Regions from separate parts of the Xanthobacter lutulentifluminis genome, predicted to be linked through region 2. Evidence: predicted binding sites of a transcription regulator. Region 2 holds the regulator's gene; the other holds the start of a gene.

Region 1 (3,400 bases), 1.4 Mb from region 2:
GATACGTCCGCGACGCCGCCTCGCCTTGTCATCGAGGCGCGCGCCATGAGCCCGAAGGCGGACCTGTTCGCCGAGGGGCCGGACGCGCGCTGGGCGCTGCCTTTGCCGCAGAAGACGGCGCTGCCGGACGGCATGGCGCGCTTCGTGGTGCCGCTGGACGGCGTGCCGGCGGGGGTGGACCCCACGGGCGCCGTGATCACCCTCACGCTGGTGGACGGCCCGAAGGCGGTGGCGACGCAGGTGACGGTGCCGGCGCGCTGAGCAGGCGCTGTTCGCCGCGCGAAAACCGCCTATTGTCGGCGCCGGCCGGCAACGGCCCAGACAGCGGAGAAAGCGATGCCCATTTCGGTTGGCGACAAACTGCCCAACGCCACCTTTCGCGTGACCACCGAGGACGGCCCGGTGCCGAAGACCACGGATGAGGTCTTCGCCGGCAAGAAGGTGGTGCTTTTCGCCGTTCCCGGCGCCTTCACCCCCACCTGCCACCGCAACCACCTGCCGGGCTATGTCCACGAGGCGGATGCCATCAAGGCCAAGGGCGTGGACGCCATCGCGGTGGTGTCGGTGAACGATCCGTTCGTCATGGGCGCGTGGGAGAAGGCCTCCGGCGCCGACGGCAAGATCGTGTTCCTGTCCGATCCGGACGCGTCCTTCGCCAAGGCGCTGGACCTGACCATCGACGCTTCCGCCGCCGGCCTCGGCGTGCGCTCCAAGCGCTATTCCATGGTCGTCGAGGACGGCGTGGTCAAAAGCCTCAACATCGAGGAGACGCCCGGCACGGCCGAGGTGTCCGGCGCCAAGGCGATGCTGTCGCAGCTGTGATGCCCGTGGGGGCCTGACGCCTTTCCGGCCCTGGCCCCCAGCCATGCCGATGCGTCGCACCGCGTCCCGCCGCGCCACCCTTGCGGCGGGCGCGAATGGGCCGTCCCGACCGTGTCCGGGATGGGGCCTCAGGCGATGATGTCGGGAAACAGCTGGTCCTCGACCTGGCTGATGCGGTCCTTCAGCTGCAGCTTGCGCTTCTTCAGCCGCTGGATCTGCAGCACGTCCGACCCTGAAACCGCGGTCAGCGCGTCGATGGCGCTGTCGAGATCCCGGTGTTCCTGCTTCAGGCGCTCCAGGAGCAGCCTCAGATCGCGTTCGTCGTCGCTCGTCATGCCCACTTCCGTCACCGGCGGCGTCACCCGCCCGTGCGGCCCGGCGGCGCAAGGCGCGCGCGCCGGCCGAAGCCCGCATCCGCACCGTGGGTCGCGCGCCGCCCGCCGCCCCCGCATTCCCGATGACTATGGCACGGGCTTGCCGCGCTGCAAGATAGGACGTTGCCGGAGACGCAAGAAAGGCGGTCGACTCTTAGCCGGGCCCATGACAGGATGATGAAGTGTTGCAGACAGGGAGTGGCTCAGAATGTCCATCCAGTCGCACCTTCAGGAGCTGAAGCGGCGCCATGCAGCCATCGAGCAGGAGCTCAGCCGAGAGCTCTCCAGTCCCGCTTCGGATCCTTTGCGTGTAGCCGAGCTGAAGCGCAAGAAGCTGGTTCTCAAGGACCAGATGTCCCGGTTCGACGGATCCACCACAGTCCACTGACATTGCGAGACCACCCGAGCGGGCGCTCCTGCGTCCGGCGCGGGCGGTCGTGTCCCTGACGGGAAACGCGCGGCGGGTGCCGTGCCGGCCATGTCCCCTTTGCGTTCCGGCGCGGGGGGCTTTAATCCGGCGGCATGGCTCCTCCCCTCGTTCTCCTCCAGGACATCCATCTGCGCTACGGCGCGACGCCACTGCTCGACGGCGCGGAGCTTTCCGTGTCCGCCGGGGAGCGCGTGTGCCTTGTCGGGCGCAATGGCTCCGGCAAGTCCACGCTGCTGAAGGTCGCGGCCGGACTGGTCGCGCCGGATTCCGGAACGCGCTTCTTCCAGCCGGGCGCCACCGTGCGCTACCTGCCGCAGGAGCCGGATTTCGCCGGCCACGCCACGACCCTCTCCTATGTGGAGGCGGGGCTCGGGCCGGGAGATGACGCCTATCGCGCCCAGTATCTTCTCGAAGAGCTGGGCCTGACGGGTCACGAGGACCCGTCCACCCTGTCCGGCGGCGAAGCCCGCCGGGCGGCGCTCGCGCGCGTGATCGCGCCGGAGCCGGACGTCCTCCTCCTGGACGAGCCGACCAACCATCTGGACCTGCCCGCCATCGAATGGCTGGAAAAGGAGCTGCGCGGGCTGAAGTCCGCCATCGTCCTCATCAGCCACGACCGGCGCTTCCTCGAAACCCTCTCGCGCGCCACCGTCTGGCTCGATCGCGGGCAGACGCGCCGGCTGGAGCAGGGCTTTTCCGGCTTCGAGGCCTGGCGCGATGGCGTGCTGGAGCAGGAGGAGACCGAGCGTCACAAGCTCGACCGCAAGATCGTCGCCGAGCTGGACTGGCTGCGCTACGGCGTCACCGCAAGGCGCAAGCGCAACGTGCGCCGCCTCGGACTGCTGCATTCCATGCGCAAGGATCGCCGGGAGGAGCGCCGCGCCCAGGGCAACGTGAAGATCACGGTGACCGAGGCCGAGACCTCCGGCAAGCTGGTGATCGAGGCGAAGCACATCGCCAAGGCCTATGACGACCGCGTCGTGGTGCGCGATTTCTCCACCCGCATCCTGCGCGGCGACCGCATCGGCATCATCGGTCCCAACGGCGCCGGCAAGACCACGCTGATCAAGCTGCTCACCGGCGAGCTCGCTCCCGACGCCGGCAGCGTGAAGCTCGGCACCAACCTCGAGATCGGCAGCCTCGACCAGAAGCGCGCCGCGCTCGATCCCGGCACCACGCTGAAGGACGCCATGACCGGCGGCGGCTCCGATACCGTGATGGTGGGAGGCCAGCCCAAGCATGTGATCGGCTATCTCAAGGACTTCCTGTTCACCCCCGACCAGGCCAACGCCCCTCTCTCCGTGCTGTCGGGCGGCGAGCGGGGGCGGCTGATGCTGGCCCGCGCGCTGGCGCTGCCCTCCAACATGCTGGTGCTGGACGAGCCCACCAACGACCTCGATCTCGAAACCCTCGACCTCTTGCAGGAGATGGTGGCCGACTATCCCGGCACGGTGATTCTGGTCAGCCATGACCGCGACTTCCTCGACCGCACCGTGTCGAGCGTGATCGTGGCGGAGGGCGACGGCGTGTTCCGCGAATATGCCGGCGGCTATTCCGACATGGTCACCCAGCGCGGCCGTGGCGTGGAGGCGCGCGACAAGGGCGCGCCGGCGCAGAAGGGCAGGGACGGGAAGGCCGCGGAGAACGAGACCGCGGAGCCGGATGGCGGCAAGAGCGCCACGGCATCGAAGCGGCGGCTGTCGTTCCACGAGCAGCACGCGCTCAAGAGCCTGCCCAAGACCATCGAGGGCCTGCGCGCGAAGGTGGAGAAGCT
Region 2 (3,400 bases):
CCTGCAGTTCTACTACGGCAGCAACCACGCGCTGCGGAACATCAACTTCGAGATCCCCGAGAAGCGCGTCACCGCGATGATCGGGCCGTCGGGCTGCGGCAAGTCCACGCTGCTGCGCGTGTTCAACCGCATGTACGACCTCTACCCCGGCCAGCGGGCCGAGGGCTCGGTGCTGTATGACGGCGTGAACATCGTCGGCAAGGAGCTCGACCCCACCATCGTGCGCACCCGCATCGGCATGGTGTTCCAGAAGCCCACGCCCTTCCCCATGTCGATCTATGACAACATCGCCTTCGGCGTGAAGCTGCACGAGCGGCTGAACAAGGCGCAGATGGACGAGCGCGTGGAATGGTGCCTGCGCAAGGCCGCCATCTGGGACGAGACCAAGGACCGCCTGCACACCTCGGCGCTCGGCATGTCGGGCGGCCAGCAGCAGCGCCTGTGCATCGCCCGCACCATCGCGGTGCGCCCGGAAGTGATCCTGCTCGACGAGCCCACCTCGGCGCTCGACCCGATCTCCACCTCGAAGATCGAGGATCTGATCGACGAGCTGAAGCAGGAATTCACCATCGTCATCGTGACGCACAACATGCAGCAGGCGGCGCGTTGCGCCGACATCACCGCGTTCTTCTATCTCGGCGAGCTGATCGAGGTGGCGCCGTCGGACGTGATCTTCACCAACCCGACCCAGATCAAGACGCGCGACTACATCACCGGCCGCTTCGGCTGACGAGCAGAAGGATGACTGAGATGCCGGAGCATACCGTAGCTTCCTTCGATCAGGAGCTGAAGGAAATCGGCCGCAAGGTCGTCGAGATGGGCGGGCAGGCCGAGCGCCTCGTCGCTGATGGCGTGACCTCGCTGATCCGCCGCGACGTGGCCCTCGCCCAGAAGGTCGTGCTGGTGGACGCCACCGTCGACCAGATGCAGCGCGAGATCGAGGATCGCGCCATCCTCGTCATCGCCAAGCGCCAGCCGGTCGCCAACGACCTGCGCGAGATCGTGGCCTCCATCCGGATCGCCAACGACCTCGAGCGCATCGGCGACCTCGCCAAGAACGTGGGCAAGCGCGTCATCGCCATCGAGGGCGAGTACCACCCCGCCAAGCTGGTCCGGGGCGTGGAGCACATCTCCGACCTGGTGCTGGAGCAGCTCAAGGAGGTGCTCGACGCCTACGCCGCCCGCAACGAGGCCAAGGCGGTGGAAGTGTGGGGCCGCGACGGCGCCATCGACACCATGTACACCTCCCTGTTCCGCGAGCTCCTCACCTATATGATGGAGGACCCGCGCAACATCTCGGTGTGCACGCACCTTCTGTTCTGCGCCAAGAACATCGAGCGTATCGGCGACCACGCGACCAACATCGCGGAGATCGTCTACTACATGGTGACCGGCCAGAACCTGCCGGAGAGCCGCCCCAAGGCGGACGCCTCCAGCGAGACCACCCTGGCCTTCCCGGGCCGTTCCGCCCAGGCCTGAGCCGGCAACGCCGGCGCGGGGGCATGCAGCACTCCTGAGCCGGAAACGTCGGCGCGGGGCAGGCAAAGCTCCCGAACCGGCAGCGCCGGTGCGGGTCCAGCACGAAGACGGTGATGCACAGTGCCGGCGCGTATTCTGATCGTGGAAGATGAAGAGCCGCTGACCCTCCTCCTCCGGTACAATCTGGAGTCGGAGGGCTATGGCGTGGAGAGCGTCGCCCGCGGCGACGAGGCGGAGACGCGCCTGCGCGAGACCGTGCCGGACCTCGTCATCCTCGACTGGATGCTGCCCGGCCTGTCCGGCATCGAGCTGTGCCGGCGGCTGCGCACCCGGCCGGAGACCGAGCGCCTGCCGGTGATCATGCTCACCGCCCGCGGCGAGGAGACCGAGCGCGTGCGCGGCCTCGCCACCGGCGCGGACGATTACGTGGTGAAGCCCTTCTCCGTCCCCGAGCTGCTCGCGCGGGTGCGGGCCCTGCTACGCCGCGCCAAGCCGGAGCATGTGGCGACCCTGCTGCGCGCCGGCGACATCGAGCTCGACCGCGAGACCCACCGGGTGCATCGCGCCGGGCGCGAGGTCCATCTCGGCCCCACCGAGTTCCGCCTGCTCGAATTCCTGATGCAGAGCCCCGGCCGCGTCTTCTCCCGCGAGCAGCTGCTCGACGGCGTGTGGGGCCAGGACGTCTATATCGACGAGCGCACGGTGGACGTGCACGTCGGCCGCCTGCGCAAGGCCATCAACCGCGGCCGCCAGTCGGACCCCATCCGCACCGTGCGCGGGGCCGGCTATTCGTTCAACGAGATGTTCGCCCGCGCCCACTGAGGGGCGCGCCGATGCCCGAGGTCGCAGCTGGAGGCGCCCTCGGGGGGCGCACCGGTCGTGGTCCGCGTGACCTCCGGTCCGCCGACGGCATCGAAGGCCCGGCGATCGTCGAAGCGGCGGCCGGTGCGCGGGTGGCATCGATGCCGCAGCCCGACGGCCTTAGCGGACGGCGGCAGCATCCTGCCACGCCCTGCACGTTCGCCCGGCCCGCGAACCCACCTAGCCCGAGCGCACGCCGATGAGGCCCAGCACCTGCCGCGCGGCGCGGTCGCCCGAGAGCCAGGCACCGCCCACGGTGCCCCAGAGCGTCTCGTGCGCATGCTCGCCGGCGAACACGAGCCGCCCGGCAACGGTCTCGATGAAGGCGCGCCGCATGTTGCCGTAGCCGGGAAGGGCGCAGGAGAAGGCGCCCATCGCCCACGGCTCCTTGGTCCAGCGCGTGGCGTGCACCTTGCCGACCTTGGCGGCGACATCGGCGCCGAATTCCTGCGTCAGCGCGCTCTTCAGGAAGGCCGCCGCAGCCTCCGGCGCGCCGTCGGCGAGACCGGTCGCCACATCGCCGCCCACCTCCAGCGTGTAGAGGTCGCTGCCGCCGATGCGGGCGCGCAGGGCATAGCCGCGCGGGCTGTCGGACTTGAAGAACACCGTATCGTCGCTGCCGAGCCCCACAGGGTTGCGTGGCAGACGGAAGGCGATGTGGTCGTAGGCGCCGAGCGTGATCTTCTCCACCGCCGTGCGGTAGCGCGGCTGCAGCGCCGGCTGGATGCGCAGCTTGCCGGAGGCGATGATCGAGGGGGGCACGGCGACGATGACCGTGCGGCCGAGCAGCGTTCCCTTGCTGGTCTGCACCGCCACCAGCCGCGCGCCGAGATCGACGCTGCGGGCGGCGGTCTCCAGCCGCACGGTGAGCGGGCGGGCGAGCTGGGCCACCAGCGTGCCGATGCCCTGCCGGCAGACGTCCTCGCCCTCGCGCTCCTCGGCGCGGGAGACGTCCACGGTTGAGATCTGGTCCAGCTCCTTGGCCCGTTCGAACGGCCCCACCACGAAGCGGGCGCTGCCGGAGAAGGCGCCGAGGTCCGGCACGGCGCGGGAAGCCGGC

Evidence for each region. The regulator PhoB, encoded in region 2, activates phosphate uptake and scavenging genes when phosphate is short. The targets are predictions, from matches to a motif close to TGTCATNNANCTGTCAT.
Region 1: the regulator PhoB is predicted to act here: its motif matches at 1,363-1,379, upstream of V5F49_RS13860 (YdcH family protein).

Annotation. Positions count from the first base shown of each region.
Region 1 is NZ_CM195525.1:3,025,092-3,028,491, forward strand. It holds gene V5F49_RS13845 (protein-disulfide reductase DsbD domain-containing protein) at 1-261, shown strand, start outside; gene V5F49_RS13850 (peroxiredoxin) at 337-822, shown strand; gene V5F49_RS13855 (YdcH family protein) at 951-1,157, opposite strand; gene V5F49_RS13860 (YdcH family protein) at 1,405-1,584, shown strand; gene V5F49_RS13865 (ABC-F family ATP-binding cassette domain-containing protein) at 1,719-3,400, shown strand, end outside.
Region 2 is NZ_CM195525.1:1,611,192-1,614,591, reverse strand. It holds gene pstB (phosphate ABC transporter ATP-binding protein PstB) at 1-730, shown strand, start outside; gene phoU (phosphate signaling complex protein PhoU) at 751-1,479, shown strand; gene phoB (phosphate regulon transcriptional regulator PhoB) at 1,600-2,301, shown strand; gene V5F49_RS07265 (flavin monoamine oxidase family protein) at 2,521-3,400, opposite strand, start outside.